Pigmentiphaga sp. H8: one gene and its partner. The protein of the gene in region 1 interacts with the protein of each later gene in a pairwise test. Links are inferred from orthologs where the notes say so. Each region holds a gene or a part of one and is shown in the gene's direction. Other genes may lie near its edges. The genes, in order: ndk and EGT29_RS23520.

Region 1 (11,295 bases):
CCTTTCGCGGCGCCATCGTGTCGCTGGACAGCGGATCGTTCGCCACGCGCGCCAGCGTGACGCTGGTGGTGGGCCTGATCATGCAGACGGGGGCGCTGGTGCTGTGGCAGGCGCTGTTCCGGCGCGACGTGCTGCGCGGCGTGCTGGCGCAATGGCGCGCATCGCTGCCGGCGGGCTTCATGGGCGCCTTCGCGTCCCAGTGCTGGTACATCGGCTTCGCGCTGACCTCGGCGGCCAACGTCCGCACGCTGGGCCTGGTGGAGGTCCTGTTCGCGCAATTCGCCTCGCGGCGGATCTTCGCCCAGCATGCCAGCGGCCGCGAACGCGGCGGCATGGTGCTGGTCGTGCTGGGACTGGTGTTGCTGCTGTACGGCACGCGAGGCGGATCCTAGCGCCAGCGGCCAGGTCCGCCCGCATCGAAGCCTCAGGCCGCGGCGGCCAGTTCCTCGGCCAGCAGGCCGGCCTGTTCCAGCGCGTGGTTGACGGCCGTTTCGCGCGCCTCGCCGCCCAGCGCGATACCTTCGGCGCGCAGCACGCTCACGTCGGTCACGCCGAAGAAGCCGAGCACCGCGCGCAGGTAGGACTCCTGGTGATCCAGCAGAGTCTCGACCGGCGTGCCGGCGTACTTGCCGCCGCGAGAAGAAACGATCACGACCTTCTTGTCGCCGGCCAGTCCCTCGGGGCCGTTGGCGGTGTAGCGGAAGGTCTTGCCGGCTTGCGCGACGCGGTCGATCCAGGCCTTCAACTGGGAAGGAATCGAAAAGTTGTACATCGGGGCGCCGATCACGACGACGTCGGCGGCCAGGAATTCGGCCAGCAGTTCGTCGGTGTAGGCGACCTCCTTGCGGAATCCCTCGTCATCCGGAAACACGGCGCCGGGCTGGGGGCGCAGCGACTGCAGCAGGGCGCCGTCCAGGTGGGCCGGCGGCTGGGCCACCAGGTCGCGGTGCTTGACCGTCGATCGCGGTTCGTTCTGGCGCAGGGCCTTCACGACGGCGGCGGTCAATTCGCGGGAAACGGAGGCGGCGCCGGTGGAGCTCGAGTCGATGTGCAGGATTTTCATGAGGATTCCTAGTATGCGTCGAATTCTTAGGGTTAATGCGGATGACTTCCGCCACGTCGACAAGATATAGCGTCAATAATTCTTTTTAAACTGGCGCTACTGGGAATAACTTTTCCATATTTAGAATAATGCTACGTCCTGGGGGGACCATGCAGGACCTCAACGACATGTACCTGTTCGCCAAGGTGGTCGAACACGGCGGCTATACCGCCACCGCCCAGGCCCTGGGCATTCCCGTCTCGCGCATCAGCCGCCGCATCGCCGCGCTGGAGGACGAGCTGGGCGTGCGGCTGCTACACCGCACCACGCGCAAGATCTCGGTGACCGAAATCGGGCAGACCTATTACCAGCACTGCGCCGCGCTGGCCGCGGAGGCCGCCGCCGCCCGCGAGGCCGTGGACCGGACGACTTCGCAGCCGCAGGGGCTGATTCGCTTCAGCTGCCCCGTTACGTTGTTGCATAGCGACATCGGGGCCATCGTGGCGGACTACCTGGCGCAATATCCGCAGGTGCGCGTGCAGATCGATGCCACGTCCCGGCGCGTGGACGTGGTGGAAGAGGGTTTCGACCTCGCGCTGCGGGTGCGCACGCCGCCGCTGGAGGACTCCGAGCTGGTCGTGCGTCCGCTGGCCACCAGCCGCCTGGTGCTGGTGGCCACGCCGGATTTCTTTGCGCGCCATGGCGAGCCGCAGGAAATCCAGGATCTGGGCCGGCTGCCCACGCTCAGCATGATGCAGGCGGCGGAACGGCACGTCTGGCGCTTCGTCGGGCCGGATGGCGCCGAGATATCGGTGGCGCACGTGCCGCGCCTGTCGGTCGACGATCTGAACACCCTGCGCAGCACGGCGCTTCAGGGATTGGGCATCGCGTGCCTGCCGTGGCCGCTGGTGGCGGCCGACGTCGAGGCAGGCCTGCTGCGCGTCACGTTGGCCCAGTATTCTCCGCCGGAGGGAATCGTGCAGGCGGTGTTCCCGTCGCGGCGGGGCCTGGTGCCGGCGGTGCGAGGTTTCCTGGATGCGCTGGTGGCGGCGTACGACCGGCAGTCGCCCGCGCCGGGCTAGGGCGCTTCCCAGGGGAAAGCACTACGGCGGGCAGGGGGCTCATGTACAATCCGAGGGCACTCGGCGGGCCGGAAACGGGCGCGGGACCGGAGCCGGAACCGTCAAGCAACCGGGTGGCTGCCCGGCTTTCCGGACGACACTAGCCCGCAGGGAGGCCGTGCGGGCTTTTTTCATCCCGCGGTAACGCCAACAGGAGATCGCATTGCGTAAGAGGTCTGGGCGATAGATGTTGATACTGATTTCCAACGACGACGGTTATTTCGCGCCCGGACTGGCTGCCCTGGTCGAGGCGCTGCGGCCGCTGGCCGAACTGATCGTGGTCGCGCCCGAGACCAATCGCAGCGGATCGTCGAATTCGCTCACGCTCGATCGCCCCTTGTCGGTACGCACCGCCGCCAACGGCTTCCTGTATGTCAACGGCACGCCGTCCGATTGCGTCCACGTCGCCCTGACCGGACTCCTGGACCGGCGCCCCGACCTGGTGGTGTCCGGCATCAACGACGGGCAGAACATGGGCGAGGACACGCTGTACTCCGGCACGGTCGCCGCGGCTACCGAGGGCTATCTGTTCGGCCTGCCGTCGATCGCCTTTTCCCAGGTGTCCAAGGGCTGGACGCAGCTGGACGCGGCGGCCGCCGCCGCGCGCAGCTTCGTCGAGCGTTTCATCGCCAGCCCGCTGGCGGCGCCCAGCCTGTTGAACGTGAATATTCCGAACCTGCCGCTGTCCGAACTCAAGCCGCCTCGCGTGACCCGGCTCGGCCGGCGTCATCCCTCCGAGCCGGTGGTGCGTTCGTCCACCCCGTACGGCGAGCCGGTCTACTGGATCGGCCCCGCCGGCAAGGCGGCCGACGCCACGCCCGGCACGGACTTTCATGCCTGCGCCGACGGCGCGGTGTCGGTCACGCCGCTGCGGTTCGATCTGACGCACAACGCACAGCTCGAACCCATGCGCGAATGGATTCCCACGGAATGGATAGGCGCAAACCGCTGACCCCGGCGCAGGCGTCGCGGCAAGAGGGGTCCCAGGCCTCCACCGCCGCCCGCCGGCCCGCCGCGCCCTTGCCTCCGGTCACGGCGGCGAACAGCAACACGCGCGTCACCACCGGACGTCCGCAAGCCGTTCGCGCCGGAGCGCCCGCGCGGCCGGTGCGTCCCGACGAGGCCAGGCCCACGAACAGCAACACCCGGGTGGCGCCGGCACGGCTGGTGGTCCCGGCCCCCATCCAGGCCAGGGTCCCGGCGCGCGAAATCAACCACGGCCTCAATTCCGAGCGCATGCGCGCGGCGCTGGTGGCGCGCTTGCGCGCGCAGGGAATCACGGATGAACGCGTGCTCGAAGCCGTGCATGCCATCCCGCGCCATCGCTTCATCGACGAGGCGCTGGCCAGCCGCGCCTACGAGGACGCGGCGCTGCCCATCGGCCATGGGCAGACCATCTCGCAGCCCTGGATCGTCGCGCGCATGATCGCCGCGGCGCGCAACGGGCGCGAACTCGGCAAGGTGCTGGAGGTCGGAACAGGGTGCGGCTACCAGGCCGCCGTGCTGGCGGGCGTGGCGCGCGAGGTGTATTCCATAGAACGCATCAAGGCCTTGCACGAACTGGCCCGCACCCAACTGCGGCCGTTGCGGCTGCCCCATGTGCGCCTCGTCTTCGGCGACGGCATGCTGGGCGTGCCGAGCGCCGCGCCGTTCGACGCCATCGTCGTCGCGGCAGCGGGGCTGAAGATACCCGATGCGCTGCTGGCGCAGTTGGCGGTCGGCGGCCGCCTGGTGGCCCCGGAAGGGGGCGCCAGGCAGCGACTGGTCATGATAGAGCGCACCGGAGCCCAGAGCTGGGTGCGAACCGAACTGGAGGCGGTGCGCTTCGTGCCCCTGCAGTCCGGTGTGTTGTTGTAATGAATAGGAGATCTGGGATGCAGAATTGGCGCAAGCCGAGCCGCGAGGAATCCAATCGACCCCGCCCGGATGCGGGGATGCTCGGACGGACCGCACGGCAGGTGCTGCTCTGGACGGGCTGCGCATTGGTGCTCGCGGCCTGCGGCACGGCCCCCAGGACGGTTCCGGTCGTCGACCGGACCACGCCGGCCAAGCAACCGGGCGGCCCCGCGGCCACCGCGGGCCGTGAATCCTCGCGCCTGATCGATGCCGATACCTACATCGTCAAGCGCGGCGATACGCTGATCCGCATCGCCCTGGACCATGGCGAGGACTGGCGGGACATCGCGCAGTGGAACAGCCTGGAGGATCCCAACCAGATCCGGCCGGGACAGGTCCTGCGCGTGACGCGTCCGGGATCCACCGCGGCCAAGCCGGCCGACAACGGCGTGGCGCAGGTCACGCCGGTACCCGCGCCGTCGCAATCGGCATCGCGGCCGCTGGGTACGCCGGCGCCCGCGCCCACGACACCCCCGGCCACGCCCGAGCCCGTCGCGCCGCCGGCGACTCCGGTCACACCGCCCGCCGCGCGCAACGACCCGGCCAGCGAGCGGGTGGAGTGGGGCTGGCCCGCCAGCGGCAAGATCATCGAGAACTTCCACGAGACCCGCAACAAGGGCCTGGACATCGCCGGCGCGCCGGGCGATCCGGTGCTGGCCGCGGGCGACGGCAAGGTGGTCTACAGCGGCAGCGGCCTGCGCGGCTATGGGCAGTTGATCATCATCAAGCACAACAACACCTTCCTGTCCGCCTACGCGCACAACCGCGCCATGCTGGTCAAGGAAGGGCAGGCGGTGCGGCGCGGGCAGAAGATCGCCGAACTGGGCAGCACCGACGCCGAGTCGCCGCGCGTGCATTTCGAGATCCGGCGCCAGGGCCGTCCGGTCGACCCCGCCGGCTACCTGCCGCCACGCTGAGGCCCCGCCATGACACCGATGCTGGTCTTCGACCTGGAAACCATTCCCGATGTGGAAGGCCTGCGCGCGCTGAACGGGTGGGGCGAGGACGTCCCCGATGCCGAGGTGGTCGAACGCGCCACCGCCGCCCGGCGCGAAGCCGTGGGGCACGACTTCCTGCCGCTGCACCTGCAGAAGATCGCCGTGGTGGGGTGCGTGTTCCGCGATGACGACGGGTTTCGCGTCAAGTGCATAGGCAAGGCCGACGACCCCGAGGCCACGCTGATCTCCGGCTTCTTCAAGACCATCGATCGCTACACGCCGCAGCTCATCAGCTGGAACGGCTCGGGCTTCGACCTGCCGGTCCTGCACTATCGCGGACTGATCCACGGCATCCAGGCCTCGCGCTACTGGGACATGGGCGAGGACGACCGCGACTTCCGCTACAGCAACTACATCAGCCGCTACCACAACCGGCACTGCGACCTGATGGACCTGCTGGCGAAATACAACGGACGCGCCAACGCGCCGCTGGACGAACTGGCCAAGCTGTGCGGCTTTCCCGGCAAGATGGGCATGGACGGCAGCCAGGTCTGGCCCGCCTGGAGCTCCGGACGCCAGGAGGAAGTGCGCGCGTATTGCGAAACCGATGTCGTCAATACCTGGCTGGTCTATTGCCGCTTCCGGCTGATGCGCGGCATGCTGTCCCGCGCCCAGTACGACGCCGAAGTGGACCTGGTGCGCAGCACGCTGGAATCCCTGGACCTGCCCCATTGGCGCGAATACCTGGCGAACTGGCCCGCCTCGCGCTAGGCCGGCCACGCGGGAAAACTGATATTCCGAACATGAGTCAAGAAGCAGACATTGCGGCCGCGGACAGCCTGGAAGGGACGGCTGCTGCCGTCGAATTCGACGACGGTTCCGTGGCCATCGAATCGGTGGACCTGGAAGGGCGCGGCATCGCGCGCCGCCAGGGCAAGGTGGTGTTCGTCGACGGCGCGCTGCCCGGCGAACGCGTGATGCTGAAGATAACCAAGCGCAAGCCCTCCTACGAGCTGGCCGAAGTCGAGAGCGTGGTGCAGGCGTCGTCGCAGCGCGTGGCGCCGCGCTGCGCGCATTTCGGCGTCTGCGGCGGTTGTGCCATGCAGCACGTGGATCCGGCCGCGCAGGTGGCGATCAAGCAGCGCGTGCTGGAAGACACGCTCTGGCACATCGGCAAGCTGGTGCCGCAGCGCGTCCTGCCGCCCATCCACGGCCCCGCCTGGGGATACCGCTACCGCGCCCGGTTGTCGGTCCGGGTGGTGGTCAAGAAGGGCGGGGTGCTGGTGGGCTTTCGCGAGCGCAAGAGCAGCTACGTGGCCGACATGCGCGAATGCCACGTCCTGCATCCGCACGTGGCCTCGCTGCTGGTGCCCCTGCGCGAGATGGTCGCGGCCATGCCCGCGCGCGACCGCGTCCCGCAGATCGAAGTCGCCGTGGGCGACAACCAGATCGTGCTGGTGCTGCGCCACCTGATTCCGCTGGTGGACGAGGACCTGGCGGTGCTGCGCGAGTTCGCGGCGCGCCATGGCATTCATTGGTGGCTGCAGCCCAAGGGACCGGATACGGTGCACCCGCTGGAGCCTGAGGACATCGACGGACTGGCCTATACGCTGCCGGAGTTCGGGCTGCGCATGCCGTTCAAGCCGACCGACTTCACCCAGGTCAACCACGCGATCAACCGGGTGCTGGTGTCGCGCGCCCTCGCGCTGCTCGACCCGCAGCCCGAGGACCGGGTAGCCGACCTGTTCTGCGGGCTGGGCAATTTCACCCTGGCGCTGGCGACCCGCTGCCGCGAGGTCGTGGGCGTGGAGGGCAGCCAGGCCCTGACCGACCGGGCGCTGGAAGCCGCCCGCAGGCATGGCGTGGATGCGCACACGGCGTTCTCGACCCTGAACCTGTTCGAAGTGGACGAGACCTGGCTGCGCAGCCTGGGCCGCTTCGACCGCATGCTGATCGACCCCCCGCGCGAAGGCGCCCTGGCCGTGGCCAAGGCCCTGACGACACTAGGGGCCGACCGCCCCCGGCGCATCGTCTACGTCTCCTGTAACCCCGCCACCCTGGCCCGCGACGCCGCCATCCTCGTCCACGAGGGCGGCTATACCTTGAGAGCGGCAGGTGTGGTCAACATGTTCCCCCATACGGCCCACGTGGAGTCCATAGCCGTGTTGGAATAGCCCCCCTACGCCCTTCGGGCGCCCCCCAGGGGGCGGCACTGGCGGACCGGCAAAGCCGGATCCGCGGTGCCCTGAGTCTGGGGTACCTGGGATATGAAAACGGCCTTGCTTGAGAGCAAGGCCGTTGTTCTTTAGATGCCAGGTAGTATCGCCAGTCCCCGCCAGCCCGTTATTACCCCAGGATGCGGTGGATCCGGCTTTGCCGGTCCACCCGCATCGCCCCCTTGAGGGGGCGCCCGAAGGGCGTAGGGGGGGTTATTCCCTCTCTCCGCCGAAGATGCCCAGGAGCATCAGCAGGTTCACGAAGACGTTGTAGATGTCCAGGTAGATGGCCAGGGTGGCCGAGACATAGTTGGTCTCGCCGCCGTTGACGACGCGTTGCAGGTCGACCAGCATGAAGGCCGAGAAGATGCCGATGGCCAGGACCGAGATGGTCAGCATCAGCGCCGGCAGCTGCAGGAAGATGTTGGCCAGGGCCGCCACGAGGATCAGGATGGCGCCGACGAACAGCCACTTGCCCAGGCCGGACAGGTCGCGCTTGATCGTGGTGGACAGCAGGGCCATGGTGCCGAACACCACGGCGGTGCCGCCGAAGGCCGTCATGATGAGCGTGGAGCCGTTGGCCATGCCCATGACGAAGCCGATCATGCGGGACAGCATCAGTCCCATGAAGAAGGTGAAGACCAGCAGCAGGGCGACGCCCAGTCCGTTGTCCTTGTTCTTTTGAATGGCGAACATCAGGCCGAAGGCGCCGATCAGGAACACCATGGTGGTCAGGCCGGGGCTGCCGCCCATGACCTGGGCCAGGCCGGTGCCGACGCCGATCGCCGCGCCCAGCACGGTGGGGATCAGCGACAGCGCCAGCAGCCAGTAGGTGTTGCGCAACACGCGATTGCGCGCGACCTCGCCGGGCGCAGCCCCGGTCCGGTTGAAGGGAGAAGTGCGTAGATCGTTCATGGTCGAGCGACTCCTTGTGGTCTTTTTGCTCTGTTTCGCCCCGCGAGGGCATGGTGTGTCTGACACCAAGTATGCCGCAGGGTTCCGCCTGGTTCCAGTAGGGCCGGCACGGTGCGTCCGGGGTGGGCAGGGGTAGCGGTCCTGTCAAGGAGCCGTGATACAATTTAACGTTTAAGTTCCCCTCAAAGTATTTGTTTTTATTGGAGTTTTTGATGGCTATCGAGCGCACCCTTTCGATCATCAAGCCGGACGCCGTTTCCAAGAACGTCATCGGCCAGATCGTTTCCCGTTTCGAGGCTGCCGGCCTCAAGGTCATCGCCGCGCGCATGATGCAGCTCTCGCGCAGCGACGCCGAGCGCTTCTACGCCGTGCACGCCGCGCGCCCGTTCTTCAAGGACCTGGTCGACTTCATGGTCTCCGGTCCCGTGTTCGTGCAGGTCCTGGAAGGCGAGAGCGCCATCCAGAAGAACCGCGACCTGATGGGCGCGACCGATCCCAAGAAGGCCGAGAAGGGCACGATCCGCGCCGATTTCGCCGACAGCATCGACGCCAACGCCGTGCACGGCTCGGACGCCGTCGAGACCGCCAAGGTCGAAGTCGCCTTCTTTTTCCCCGAACTGAACATCCACAGCCGCTGAGCCTGGATGTCCGTTTTTCCCAGGAGGCCGGGATGAATACTATCTCGCCGCTCGCCGAAGCCGCCCAGGCCGAGGCTACACGTTCCGAATCCCCGCGCATCAACCTGCTGGGGCTGGACGGGGCCGAGCTCGCCTCGCTGGTGGAAAACTGGGGGGACAAGCCGTTTCGCGCCAAGCAGCTTCAGCGCTGGCTGCACCAGCGCGGCGTGGACGATTTCGAGCAGATGTCGGATCTGGCCAAGTCCTTCCGCGAGAAGCTCGCGCGGCAGTGCGAGATACGGCTGCCCGAGGTCGTCACCGCCCACAAGTCGGCCGACGGCACGCGCAAGTGGCTGCTCGACGTCGGCAACGGCAACGCGATCGAAACCGTGTTCATCCCCGAGGACGACCGCGGCACGCTGTGCATCTCGACGCAGGCGGGCTGCACCGTGGCCTGCCGGTTCTGCTCCACCGGCCACCAGGGCTTCAACCGCAACCTGGGGGTGGACGAGATCATCGGCCAGCTGTGGCTGGCGCGCCGCACGGTCGAGGCCGACCGCGAGGGCGCGCGGCTGTCGGGCGGCATGCCCGCGCCGCTGGGTACCCAGGACGACCGGGTCATCAGCAACGTCGTCATGATGGGCATGGGCGAGCCCCTGCTCAACTACGACAACACGGTCTCGGCGCTGCGCCTGATGCTGGACGACAATGCCTATGGCCTGTCGCGCCGCCGGGTCACGGTGTCGACCTCGGGCGTGGTGCCCATGATGGACCGCCTCGCGCGCGACTGTCCGGTCGCGCTGGCGGTGTCGCTGCACGCGCCCAACGACGCGCTGCGCGACGACCTGGTGCCGCTGAACCGCAAGTATCCGCTGCGCGAACTGATCGCGGCGTGCCAGCGCTACCTGGAGTTCGCCCCGCGCGACTTCATCACGTTCGAATACGTCATGCTCGACGGCATCAACGATGGCGACGAGCATGCCAAGCAATTGATAGACATTGCGCGGCAGGTGTCGTGCAAGTTCAACCTCATTCCGTTCAATCCCTTCCCGCAGTCCGGGCTCAAGCGTTCGCCCATGGCCCGGGTCCGGCTGTTCGCGCAGCGCCTGATGGACGCCGGCATCGTCACCACCGTGCGCAAGACGCGCGGCGACGACATCGACGCGGCCTGCGGACAGTTGGCCGGCGAGGTCAAGGATCGTACCCGCCTGAAGGAACGCCTGGCGGGCGAGACCCGGTTTGGCCGTATCGTGGAGGTGCGCGAATGATGCAACCGCGGTGCCGGGCCGGCCGTTGCGGCAGGGCCGGACAAGGAGTCGTCGATGTCTGAACCCCACGAAACCGGTGCCGCCGGCAGGCAGGAGGGCCCGGCGCCCACTGCCGGCTCGCCGTCTTCGTCGTCGGTCGGCCGGGAACTGGCGCGCCTGCGCGAGGCACGCGGCTGGTCGCAGGAATACGTGTCCGACCGCCTGAAGTTCGCCGTGCGCCAGATCCGCGCGCTCGAGAACGAACAGTGGAACGAGCTGCCGCAGGGCATGCCGCTGCGCGGCTTCGTGCGCAACTACGCGCGGTTGCTGGACCAGGATCCGGCGCCGATGCTGCAGGCGCTGTCGCCCCAGTTGCAGGTGGCCGATCCGGTATCGCTGGAACAGGCCTCGTCGCTGTCCAGCCCGCTGGCGCATTCGTCGGGCCGGACCTGGCCGGTGGCCGCCAGCCGCAGGCGGCTGGCCCCCTGGCTGGTCGGCGGCGTGATGGCGGTGCTGGCGCTGGTGCTGCTGGGCTACGCGCTCAGCCAGCAAGGCAAGCTGTCGTTCGGGCAGGCTTCCACGGCCAGCCTGGATACGCCCGCGGCTGGCACGACCTCGGTTCAGACCGAGGCGCCGCTGGCCCCGGCCGAGCCGCCGCCCGCCGTGCCGCAGGAAGTCGTGCCCGCGGCGGCTGCGCCCGTCGCGCCCGAACCAGCGCCGGCGCCGGAGCCGCCGGCGGCGGCCCCGGCTCCGGCGCCCGGCCTGTCGATGACGATGCGGCAGGCAAGCTGGGTCGAAGTGCGGCGCGCCGACGGCACCGTGGCCGTGTCGCGGATCATCGCCGCTGGCGAGCCCTACGAGCTGGATGTGGCGGGAGCGCCGTACCGTGTCGTGATCGGCAACGTCAACGGGGTAGACTTGACCTGGCGCGGCACGCCCGTCGACCTCGCGCCGTATCGCCGGGACAACGTCGCCCGGCTCACCCTCCAGTAGCCGCATCATGAATCCTAGCCCGTCCACGATCGCCAACGCTTCCGAGGCCGAGCCGTTTCCCGCCGGCCCGGCGGTCCGCCGGCCCACGCGCCAGGTGCGCATCGCCTGGGGCGGCAAGTCGGTCGCCGTCGGCGGCGAGGCCCCGGTCATGGTGCAGTCCATGACCAACACGGACACGGCCGACGCCATCGCCACCGCGATCCAGGTCAAGGAGCTGGCCCTGGCCGGCTCCGAGGTCGTGCGGATCACCGTGAATACCGCCGAGGCCGCCCGCGAGGTGCCCGCGGTACGCGAGCAGCTCGACCGCATG
Region 2 (11,340 bases), 2.2 Mb from region 1 along the record:
GCGCGCGCCTTCAACGTCTACGACGGTACCGTCAACGTGGCGGAGTTCGACCGGCTCGTCACGCATGCGGACGGCGCGGTCGGGATCCAGATCAGCCAGCCCATCGGCCGCCTGTCGGTGCGCCGCGGCATCGAGACCTTTGGCGGCACCGGCGATTCGCTGGTCAAGGGCGTGGTCGTGAAGCTGTCGGCCATCGCGCTCAGCGTCAAGTCCGGCGGTTCGGCGCGCGAGATCGAGATCGCGGGCGGCGTGGTGGTCCACGGCAAGGACATCGCGCCGATCGAGATGCACGGCGCCATCGGGACGCTGCGGATCGACGGCCTGGCCGTGGCCGGCGCCTGAACGATGACAGGAGAATCTTCATCATGACCGAACGCCTTGTATCCGCCGTGCTGCCCGCGCAGCGCGTCATCGATGACGGCGACATGCTGCTGTGGCGCGCGTTGCCGCAGCGGGACCGGATTTCGCTGGGGCCTTTCGTTTTCATCGACCACTATCGCCATCGGTCCCGGCGCGGCATCGGCGATTCGCCGCATCCGCACGCGGGCATAGAGGTGATCAGCTACCTGCTGGAGGGCGAGGTCGAGCACCGCGACAGCGAAGGTTTCCGCGACCGCCTGGGCGCGGGCGACGCCCAATGGATACGGGCCGGCCGGGGCATGCTCCACGCCGAGCAGCCGGCCGGCGGCCGCCATGGCCTGCAGCTCTGGACCAGTCTGCCACCCGGACAGAAGCTGATCGAGCCCGCCTATGCGTCCTTCCGGCGCGGCAGCATTCCCGAATTCGAACAGGGCGGCGCGCGCGTGCGCGTGATCGCGGGAAACATCGGTGGGCATGCCGGCCCCATGGCCACGACCATGCCCACGCTGCTGGCACATGTCCGGCTGGCTTCGGGAGGGCGTACCGTGCTGCCGGTGCCGGAAGAGGAGCTGGGCCTGGTCGTGCTGGACGGCCAGTTGGATCTCGGCGATGGCAGGACGCTCGGCGCCGGCGCGCTGGCGGTCCTGGCGCCCGGCGACTCGGTCGAGCTGCGGGCCACGGCGCAGGGCCCCGCAGACGTCGCCCTGCTGGGTGGGCCGCCGGCGCAGGGGCAGATTTTCTTCGGTGGGCCGTTCGTGATGGACACGCCCGAGCGCCTGCTGCAGGCCAAGCGCGACTTCGCCAGCGGCAAGATGGGGCGGTTGGACGGGGTGCCGTTTTAGGGAAGAAGGCGGTGGGGACGTTCTTGTTCCGTCCCCATTTCTTCCGTTCGACAAGCGAAACGCGGACGCGCTAGAATTCCCGCCGGAGCTGAAACGCGCACATGGCCGCGGCTCCCGACTCACTTCAAGACATGAACCGCATCGTTTCGAACCAAGCAGCTCAGTGGTGGCGCTTCCGCTAGGAAGCGGCACGTTGTTGCGGTTCGAGAACTGCACCCTGCCGCCGTAACCGGTGGCAGGTCGCGAATTCACACAGCTCCCCCGGCACGGCGGCTCCCGATCCAGGAGATTGTCCGTGTATCCAGCAGTATCCCCCCTTGCCAGCCGAACCCCCGCACACGTGCATCGTGGCTCGTCGCTCGCGTGGTGGCGCCAGCTCCCGGACGGCGCGATCGCCGACGTGTTCCCGGCCACCGGCCTGTTCGATTCCACGGGGAGAGCGGCATGCTGCTGATGCTCGACAATTACGATTCCTTTACCTACAACCTGGTCCAGTACTTCGGCGAACTCGGCGCGGACGTGCGGGTGTATCGCAACGACCAGATCACGCTGGACGAGATCGCGGCCCTGGCGCCCGAGCGCATCTGCGTCTCGCCCGGGCCGTGCTCGCCCGCCGAGGCCGGCATCTCGGTGCCGCTCATCCAGGCCTATGCCGGCAAGGTGCCCATCCTGGGCGTGTGCCTGGGCCACCAGTCCATCGGTGCCGCGTTTGGTGGCAAAATCGTCCGCGCGCGGCAGATCATGCACGGCAAGACGTCGGCCCTGACCCATACGGGCAGCGACGTGTTCCAAGGCTTGCCGTCTCCCTACACGGTCACCCGGTACCACTCGCTCGCGGTCGAACGCGACAGCCTGCCCGACTGCCTGGAGGTGACGGCGCAGACCGACGATGGGGAGATCATGGGCCTGCGCCACCGCAGCCTTCCCGTCTACGGGGTGCAGTTCCACCCCGAATCCGTCTTGAGCGAGCATGGCCATGCCTTGCTGCGCAATTTCCTGCAGTTGAACGCATGAACCAGCGGCAACGATTTCCCAAGGAGTCCATGGTGTCCATTACCCCGACCGAAGCGCTGGTGCGTTGCATCGAACACCGCGAGATATTCCACGACGAGATGCTGTCGCTGATGCGCATGCTGATGCGCGGCGAGATGTCGCCGGCGACCGCGGCCGCGCTCATCATGGGCCTGCGCGTCAAGAAAGAGACCATAGGCGAGATCACCGCGGCCGCGCAGGTCATGCGCGAGTTCGCCGACGGCGTGCAGGTTCCCGATACCGACCGCCTGGTCGACCTGGCCGGCACCGGCGGCGACGGCGCGCATACCTTCAACATCTCGACCGCGGCCATGTTCGTGGCGGCGGCCGGCGGCGCCAAGATCGCCAAGCACGGCAATCGCGGGGTCTCGTCGTCCTCGGGCAGCGCCGACGTGCTGGAGGCGCTGGGCGCCAACGTCATGCTGCCGTCCGCGGCCGTGGCCGAATGCATCGAAGCCACCGGCATCGGCTTCATGTTCGCGCCCGTTCACCACTCGGCCATGAAGAACATCGCGCCCATCCGCAAGGAACTGGCGGTGCGCACCATCTTCAACCTGCTGGGGCCGCTGACCAATCCGGCCGGCGCCGCCAACCAGCTCATGGGCGTGTTCCATCCCGACCTGGTCGGCATCCAGGTGCGGGTGCTGCAGCGCCTGGGGTCCAAGCATGTGCTGGTGGTCTACGGCAAGGACGGCATGGACGAGGCCTCGCTGGGCGCGGCCACCATGGTGGGCGAGCTGCGCGACGGCGAAGTGCACGAATACGAGATCCATCCCGAGGACTTCGGTCTCCAGATGGTGTCCAACCGCAGCCTGAAAGTCGCCAATCGCGACGAATCCCGTGAACTCGTGCTGGAAGCCTTGTCCAACGTACCAGGCCCCGCGCGCGACATCGTCGCGCTGAACGGCGGCCTGGCCATGTATGCCGGCAATACCGTGTCATCGGTGGCCGAGGGCATACGCAAGGCCTTCGAGCTGATCGCCAGCGGCGCCGCGCGCGCGCGGCTGGACGAGTTCGTATCGTTCACCAGGAAGGCGGCGCAATAAGCCGCCTTCGCACAGGAATCTTGATGGGTGGGTCATGAGTGACATTCTCCAACGCATACTGGAAGTAAAGGCCGAAGAGGTCGCCACCGCGCGCCTGCTTCGCAGCGAGTCCGACCTGCGGCGCGAAGCCGAGGCCCGGCAGGACGTGCGGGGCTTCGCGCAGGCGATCGAGGCCAAGGTGGCGGCGGGCCAGTCCGGCGTCATCGCCGAGATCAAGAGGGCCTCGCCTTCGAAGGGTCTGCTGCGCGAGAACTTCCAGCCCGACGAGATCGCGGCCTCGTATGCCACGCATGGCGCGGCCTGCCTGTCCGTGCTGACCGACGTGCAGTTCTTCCAGGGATCGCAGGACTACCTGCGCCGCGCCCGCGCCGCGTGCGCGCTGCCCGTGCTGCGCAAGGATTTCATCGTCGATGCCTACCAGGTGGTCGAGGCGCGTGCGATGGGCGCCGATTGCATCCTGCTGATCGTGGCCGCGCTGGCGCCCTCGCAGTTGCGGGACCTGGAAGCGCTGGCCCTGGAACTCGGCATGGACGTGCTGGTGGAGGTCCACGGCGCGGCCGAGCTGGATACGGCGCTGGAATTGCGTACCAGCCTGCTCGGCATCAACAACCGCAACCTGCGGACTTTCGAGGTCTCCTTGCAGAACACGATCGACCTGCTGCCACGTATTCCGGCCGGCAAGCGCGTGGTCACGGAAAGCGGCATCCTGGGCCAGTCCGAGGTCCGCCAGATGCGCGAGTACGGCGTCAACGCCTTCCTGGTGGGCGAGGCCTTCATGCGGGCGCCCGATCCCGGCGCCGAACTGTCGCGGCTGTTCGCATGAGCGCGCCCGCCCGGCCGCCCGAAGGGCGCGCGACCTCCCTCGGGGAGGATGTCGCGCAGCGACAGGAGGGTAGTCCAGTGAGCGCGCCCGCCGATCTGTTCGCGGCGGAGCCGGACAACCGCCTGGCCGAACCGCTGCAAGGCCACGTGGATCGCCTGCCTGCCGGCTGGCGCGATTTGCTGGCCGAGGCGTTGGCCAGCCCGTCGTTCGACGCGCTGCGGCGCTTCGTCGACCTGCGCCGGGAAGCGGGCGCGGTGATCTATCCGGCCTTGCCGTTCCGCGCGCTGGATCTGGCCACGCCCGAGTCCACCCGGGTCGTGATCCTGGGGCAGGATCCCTATCACGGCCCCGGCCAGGCCCAGGGCCTGGCGTTCTCGGTGCCGGACGGCTTCAAGCGGCCGCCCAGCCTGCGCAACATCTTCAACGAGATCGCGGCCAGCTTCGGCGGCAATCCCGCCGCTTTCGGCAACGATCTGCAACGGTGGGCCCGGCAGGGCGTGCTGCTGCTCAATACGTCGCTGACCGTGGAAGACGGCGCGCCCGCCTCGCACGCGAAGCAGGGCTGGGAGGCGTTCACCGACGCGGTCATCGCCGCGATCGCGCGCGAACCTTCGCCCAAGGTCTTCATGCTGTGGGGCGCGCACGCGCAGGCCAAGCAGGCATTGCTGCCGCCCGGCGGCAGACACCTGGTGCTGATGGCCAATCATCCTTCGCCCCTGTCGGCCCGGCGTCCGCCGGTGCCGTTCCTGGGGTGCGGGCATTTCGAAACCGCCAACCGCTGGCTGGCGGAGCAGGGGCGGGAACCCGTCGCCTGGTGAGGGCCGGCGGCCGGGTCAGGCCGCCGCGATCACGCACTCCGTTTCCGGCGCCGGCTCGAGCTTCACCGTGAACCGGCGCAGTTCATCGCGCCGGAACGCATGGATCTCGACCAGGTCGCCGGGCCGGTAGCGCGCCAGGAGCTTGTCCAGGTTGCCGTTCTGCACGCGCAGGCCGTCGATGGCCACCAGCACGTCTTGTGCCGACAGCCCCGCCCGGTGGGCCGGGCCGAGCGTGTACACGGTGGCCAGGCGCAGGTCCTCCCCCTGGCGCGCGGTCTTCACGCCCAGGGAAGGAAGCGGCGACGAGGCCTTCCAGGTCAGGGCATGGCCCTGCTGCGCGAGCAGTTCCGCCAAGGGTACGTCCTCGCGGCCGTAGGCGTGGCGGCGCAGGAAATCGCGCGCGTCCACGCCGGTGGCTTCCCGGATCAGGTCCGGCATGGCGTCTTCCTCGACGCCGCGCGCGCCGCCCCGGTAGAAATCGCGGCCATAACGCGCCCACAGCTGCCGCATCACGTCGTCCAGGCTGTGGCGCCCGCCGGTTTCATGCCGCAGCAGCAGGTCCAGCCCCAGCGCGACCAGCGAGCCCTTGGTGTAGTAGCTGACGATGGCGTTGGGCGAGTTCTCGTCCTGGCGGTAGTAGCGCGTCCAGGCGTCGAACGAACTTTCCGCCACCGATTGCTTGAAGCGGCCGGGTGCCGCGTGCACCAGGGATACCGTCCTGGCCAGCGTGCGCAGGTAGTCCGGTTCGGTGATCACGCCGGCCCGCAGCACGAACAGGTCGTCGTAATAGGACGTGAAGCCCTCGAACAGCCACAGCAGCCGCGTATGGTTCTCACGGTCCAGGTCGTAGGGCGCGAAGGCCGCGGGCTTGATGCGCTTGACGTTCCAGGTGTGGAAATACTCGTGGCTGACCAGGCCCAGGAAGTTGCGGTAGCCGTCGGTCTGCTCGGGCCGTCCCTGCACGGGCAGGTCCGAGCGCGAGGTCATCAGCGCGGTGGACGAACGGTGTTCCAGGCCCCCGTAGCCGTCGCCGGTGACCATGGTCATGAAGACATAGCGGTCCGAACTGTCCAGGAACGGCGCCCGCCGCGTCCGCGGTTCGAAGAAGGCGATCTGCTTCTCGCAGATCTTGCGGATGTCCGTCACCAGCCGTTCGAGATCCAGGTTGGGAATGTCGCCGGTGAAGACCAGCTCGTGCCGCGCGCCGTAGGCCTCGAAACTGGCGACCTGGGGCGTGCCCATCTCGATGGGGTGATCGGCCAGCGCGTCGTAGTCCGGCGCGCGGTACATGCCGAAACCGTGGCGCGGCGCACGCTGGGGATGCCCCTCGGCCTCGGGCAGGCTGGTGTAGACCTTCCAGTCCAGGCCGCGCGGTGCCACCAGTTCCAGCAGGCAGGGCACGCCGTCGTGGCCGGCCGCGCGCAGGAAGACGCTGGTGCCGTTGAAGAACCCGTGGCTTTCGTCCAGGTGCGCGGCGCGCACCGACAGGTCCCAGGCGTAGATCTCGCAGACGATCTGCAGCGGCCCGCGGCAGGGCGCGGCCTGCCAGGTCTGCTTGTCCAGCTTGCTCAGTTCGATCTTGCGGCCCCACGCCCGCGCCTCGATGCTTTCTATCTGCCGCGCGAAGTCGCGGATCATGTAGCTGCCGGGTATCCAGGCGGGCAGGCTGACGCACTGCCCGGTCGGGTCGGGGTCGGGAATGGACATCGTGACCCGGCAGCGGTGCCCGGCCGGATCGATGAGTTCCAGGCGATAAGAGATGGCTTCGGCCATGGGCGTGCCCGGCTGGGACGCGCGCCGGCGAGGCGCGGGGCGATTGGAAACGGCGGTCCGTTGCATAGGTTCCTTCATGTTGGTCATCCATGGCGCTGCGCGTCAGCGCCTAGGGGCTCCTCATCCCAGGAGCGTCGGGCCCGGCGCCAGGTCGTCCGGCGTGTCGACGTCGCGAACGCAGCCCGGATCTTCCACGGCCAGGGGGGTGACCTGGCCGGAGATCAGGGCGCGGGCGCCTTCGTCGCCTTGCAATTGCGCCAGCGCCGCGGCCCAGTCCGCTCCAAGCAGGACCGGGTGGCCGCGCATCTGGCGATAGGTGGGCGCGAGCACCGCGCGTTCGCGCCGGGACGGAGGCAGCGCCAGCCAGGCGTCGCGCAGCGCCGCCACGGTATCGGCACGCACCCAGGGCATGTCGGCGGGCATGATGCACCAGGCGGGCGCTTCGTTGCCGGCCGCTTGTTCCCGGGACGACAGCCACGAGACGGCCTGCGCCAGCGTGCCGCCCATGCCTTCGGCGGCGCGGTCGCACACGATGACCTCGCATCCGGCCTGCCGCAGCGCCTCGCCCACCCCGGGAGCCGTGGGCGAGACCGCCGCCGCCACCCGGGGCAGCGCCCCGCGCAGGGCCTGGGCCGCCCCGGCGCAGACCGGCCGGCCGTCGACGCGGGCCAGCAGCTTGTTCGCGCTGCCGTCCGCCGAAAAGCGCGATCCCCGGCCCGCGGCCAGCAGCAGTCCGATGATGCTGCGGCCGCTGCTTGCTCCTCCAGCCATGTCCTTTCCTCGAGATACGGAACCGAAGATGGTGCGCCATGGCGGGGGGAAACTCAAGCCGCGGGGGCCGCGGGTGCGGGTATGCTTGAGGCGCCCCCGGGGTACATCTATATATAGGAAGGAGTGTGGACGTGAGCGAAGCTCTGGTTTTGGTCGAAAATCGTGGCCGGGTCGGCCTGCTGACCCTGAATCGTCCCAAGGCGCTCAATGCGCTGAACGACGCGCTGATGGACGAGCTGGGAGCGGCGCTGCTGGCGTTCGACGCCGATCCCGATATCGGCGCCATGGTCATCACCGGCAGCGAAAAGGCCTTTGCCGCGGGCGCCGACATTGGCGCGATGAAAGACCTCTCCTATATAGAGGCCTACGCCTCGGACTTCATCACCCGCAATTGGGAGACCCTGCGCCGCATCCGTAAGCCGGTGATCGCGGCCGTGGCCGGCTATGCGCTGGGCGGCGGCTGCGAGTTGGCCATGATGTGCGACATCCTGGTGGCGGCCGAGACGGCGCGCTTCGGGCAGCCCGAGATCAAGCTGGGCATCATTCCCGGCGCCGGCGGCACGCAGCGCCTGCCGCGCGCGGTGGGCAAGGCCAAGGCCATGGACCTGGTGCTGACCGGCCGGCTGATGGACGCGGCCGAGGCCGAACGCGCGGGCCTGGTCTCGCGCGTGGTGGCCGCGGACAAGCTGCTGGACGAGGCGATCGAAATGGCCACCGTCATTGCCTCGATGTCGCTGCCCTCGGTCATGATGGCCAAGGAAGCGGTGAACCGCGCCTTCGAGACGCCGCTGGCCGAAGGCATGCAGTTCGAGCGACGCCTGTTCCATTCGCTGTTCGGCACGCACGACCAGAAGGAAGGCATGGATGCCTTCATCGCCAAGCGCCCTCCGTCGTTCCAGCATAAGTAGTAGTGGGGCAGGAGCCCCTGCCAGCGAGTCGTAAAAATTTTTTTGCCCATGCCAAACGGCGATACAGCGCGCTTTGCGCGCTGTATCGGGGCCTGAAAAGGCCCGATTCCAGTCACGAAACTGACAAGAAAGCCTGGATCGATTTGCGTGCCGATTTCAATGCGTGCTATAGTCTCTTTCTCGACGCAAACAACGCAACGCGAACAGCGCAGCGAAGCAAGCGAAGGGTGAGGAAGGCAGTTTCAGCAGCGGTTACGCATAAGCGGGCGCAGCGAAGCAGCCGACCAAAAGAAGGGGCCTTGCGGCAGGGTGGTAGCGCAGCAAGGGTCTGACGAATCGAAATTAGCAGCGCTAACGACGATTTGACAGACGTAAAAAACTTCTTCATAATCTCGTTTCTCTGCTGATGACGCAGCGCTAGCAAAACAGCGCAGCGAACGGCAAGGAAGCGAAGCAGTAAAGGCAGTACCGCTCTTTAACAAATAAACAGCCGATAAGTGTGGGCACTTGGTTGGGTGCGAGACGGTTGGGTCGGGTAACCGGTTCAGTCGATCGACGCAAAAGAAATCAAGTGCTCATATAAAGAAGTTTGTAGGTAAATCATTTATCTGCAATTTCTTTGAGTACGCAAGCGATCGTGCCATGGGTTTCGACCCATAGTACGAACAAATCTAGAGATTAAACTGAAGAGTTTGATCCTGGCTCAGATTGAACGCTAGCGGCATGCCTTACACATGCAAGTCGAACGGCAGCGCGGACTTCGGTCTGGCGGCGAGTGGCGAACGGGTGAGTAATGCATCGGAACGTGCCCAGTAGCGGGGGATAACTACGCGAAAGCGTAGCTAATACCGCATACGCCCTACGGGGGAAAGGGGGGGATCGCAAGACCTCTCACTATTGGAGCGGCCGATGTCGGATTAGCTAGTTGGTGGGGTAAAGGCCTACCAAGGCAACGATCCGTAGCTGGTTTGAGAGGACGACCAGCCACACTGGGACTGAGACACGGCCCAGACTCCTACGGGAGGCAGCAGTGGGGAATTTTGGACAATGGGGGCAACCCTGATCCAGCCATGCCGCGTGTGCGAAGAAGGCCTTCGGGTTGTAAAGCACTTTTGGCAGGAAAGAAACGGCGCCGGATAATACCTGGCGTAACTGACGGTACCTGCAGAATAAGCACCGGCTAACTACGTGCCAGCAGCCGCGGTAATACGTAGGGTGCAAGCGTTAATCGGAATTACTGGGCGTAAAGCGTGCGCAGGCGGTTCGGAAAGAAAGATGTGAAATCCCAGGGCTCAACCTTGGAACTGCATTTTTAACTCCCGAACTAGAGTGTGTCAGAGGGGGGTGGAATTCCACGTGTAGCAGTGAAATGCGTAGATATGTGGAGGAACACCGATGGCGAAGGCAGCCCCCTGGGATAACACTGACGCTCATGCACGAAAGCGTGGGGAGCAAACAGGATTAGATACCCTGGTAGTCCACGCCCTAAACGATGTCAACTAGCTGTTGGGTTCTTCGGAGCTTGGTAGCGCAGCTAACGCGTGAAGTTGACCGCCTGGGGAGTACGGTCGCAAGATTAAAACTCAAAGGAATTGACGGGGACCCGCACAAGCGGTGGATGATGTGGATTAATTCGATGCAACGCGAAAAACCTTACCTACCCTTGACATGTCTGGAATCCTGAAGAGATTTAGGAGTGCTCGAAAGAGAACCGGAACACAGGTGCTGCATGGCCGTCGTCAGCTCGTGTCGTGAGATGTTGGGTTAAGTCCCGCAACGAGCGCAACCCTTGTCATTAGTTGCTACGAAAGGGCACTCTAATGAGACTGCCGGTGACAAACCGGAGGAAGGTGGGGATGACGTCAGGTCCTCATGGCCCTTATGGGTAGGGCTTCACACGTCATACAATGGTCGGGACAGAGGGCAGCCAACCCGCGAGGGGGAGCCAATCCCAGAAACCCGATCGTAGTCCGGATTGCAGTCTGCAACTCGACTGCATGAAGTCGGAATCGCTAGTAATCGCGGATCAGCATGTCGCGGTGAATACGTTCCCGGGTCTTGTACACACCGCCCGTCACACCATGGGAGTGGGTTCTACCAGAAGTAGGTAGCCTAACCGTAAGGAGGGCGCTTACCACGGTAGGGTTCATGACTGGGGTGAAGTCGTAACAAGGTAGCCGTATCGGAAGGTGCGGCTGGATCACCTCCTTTCAGCGCGTAAAGTGCTTGATCAAGTGTCCACTCTTATCGGTTGTTCATTAAGCTGGATCGGTGAGGAAAAGGGGCAAGCGTGTTGATGCTTGACGTTCCTTGGCCTGGGATGCAGATCCGAAGAATATGGGTCTGTAGCTCAGTCGGTTAGAGCACCGTCTTGATAAGGCGGGGGTCGTTGGTTCGAATCCAACCAGACCCACCAGTTAGCAGAAGCGGAAGTTTCTGTGGGGGTTTAGCTCAGCTGGGAGAGCACCTGCTTTGCAAGCAGGGGGTCGTCGGTTCGATCCCGTCAACCTCCACCATTTTCGGTGGGAATTCCTCGGATCACCAGAACTTAGGTTTAAGCGCAGCGTGCTGCGCTTAAAGCTGGGCTTTGGCTCGGTGTAGTACGATTTGGCTGTTCTTTAACAATTTGGAAGAAGCAACAACAGTAATGTTGTTCGACACGCTGGTTAAGAGCCAGTGGAGTTATTGTCGGACAACGGGTTGTGATTGCATATATCAGTTCCAGAATGCTCATGTTCTGGAACGGCACAAACGCTAGAGTAAACCAGCCTATAGCCGCTACGGTTATAGGATCAAGCGACTAAGTGCATGTGGTGGATGCCTTGGCGATCACAGGCGATGAAGGACGTAGTAGCCTGCGATAAGCTGCGGGGAGCTGGCAAACAAGCTTTGATCCGCAGATTTCCGAATGGGGAAACCCACCGCTTCGGCGGTATCGTTAACTGAATACATAGGTTAACGAGGCGA

What was found.
Region 2: the proteins of ndk (region 1) and EGT29_RS23520 interact in binary tests that used the Escherichia coli proteins (3 or more experiments, as listed by UniProt). The link is inferred for Pigmentiphaga sp. H8 from one-to-one orthologs.

The regions. Positions count from the first base shown.
Region 1 is NZ_CP033966.1:2,808,904-2,820,198, forward strand. What follows is about bases 7,117-10,053. They hold ndk (nucleoside-diphosphate kinase), read left to right. Parts: upstream 7,117-8,340; coding sequence 8,341-8,766; downstream 8,767-10,053. Other genes in these bases: rlmD (23S rRNA (uracil(1939)-C(5))-methyltransferase RlmD), read left to right, coding at 7,117-7,171; EGT29_RS13385 (Bax inhibitor-1/YccA family protein), read right to left, coding at 7,427-8,128; rlmN (23S rRNA (adenine(2503)-C(2))-methyltransferase RlmN), read left to right, coding at 8,799-10,013. Also shown: EGT29_RS13345 (DMT family transporter), read left to right, coding at 1-392; EGT29_RS13350 (FMN-dependent NADH-azoreductase), read right to left, coding at 425-1,063; EGT29_RS13355 (LysR substrate-binding domain-containing protein), read left to right, coding at 1,213-2,124; 5'/3'-nucleotidase SurE, read left to right, coding at 2,351-3,115; EGT29_RS13365 (protein-L-isoaspartate(D-aspartate) O-methyltransferase), read left to right, coding at 3,313-4,020; EGT29_RS13370 (peptidoglycan DD-metalloendopeptidase family protein), read left to right, coding at 4,098-4,976; EGT29_RS13375 (3'-5' exonuclease), read left to right, coding at 4,986-5,768; more of rlmD, read left to right, coding at 5,801-7,116; EGT29_RS13400 (RodZ domain-containing protein), read left to right, coding at 10,068-10,985; ispG (flavodoxin-dependent (E)-4-hydroxy-3-methylbut-2-enyl-diphosphate synthase), read left to right, coding at 10,993-11,295. UniProt on the Escherichia coli protein: Major role in the synthesis of nucleoside triphosphates other than ATP. The ATP gamma phosphate is transferred to the NDP beta phosphate via a ping-pong mechanism, using a phosphorylated active-site intermediate.
Region 2 is NZ_CP033966.1:4,996,901-5,008,240, reverse strand. What follows is about bases 3,069-6,050. They hold EGT29_RS23520 (uracil-DNA glycosylase), read left to right. Parts: upstream 3,069-4,180; coding sequence 4,181-4,921; downstream 4,922-6,050. Other genes in these bases: EGT29_RS23515 (M61 family metallopeptidase), read right to left, coding at 4,937-6,050; trpC (indole-3-glycerol phosphate synthase TrpC), read left to right, coding at 3,315-4,103; trpD (anthranilate phosphoribosyltransferase), read left to right, coding at 3,069-3,280. In the rest of the region: EGT29_RS23545 (hypothetical protein), read left to right, coding at 1-342; EGT29_RS23540 (pirin family protein), read left to right, coding at 366-1,202; EGT29_RS23535 (aminodeoxychorismate/anthranilate synthase component II), read left to right, coding at 1,647-2,216; more of trpD, read left to right, coding at 2,249-3,068; more of EGT29_RS23515, read right to left, coding at 6,051-6,694; EGT29_RS23510 (NTP transferase domain-containing protein), read right to left, coding at 6,815-7,465; EGT29_RS23505 (enoyl-CoA hydratase), read left to right, coding at 7,597-8,373. UniProt on the Escherichia coli protein: Excises uracil residues from the DNA which can arise as a result of misincorporation of dUMP residues by DNA polymerase or due to deamination of cytosine.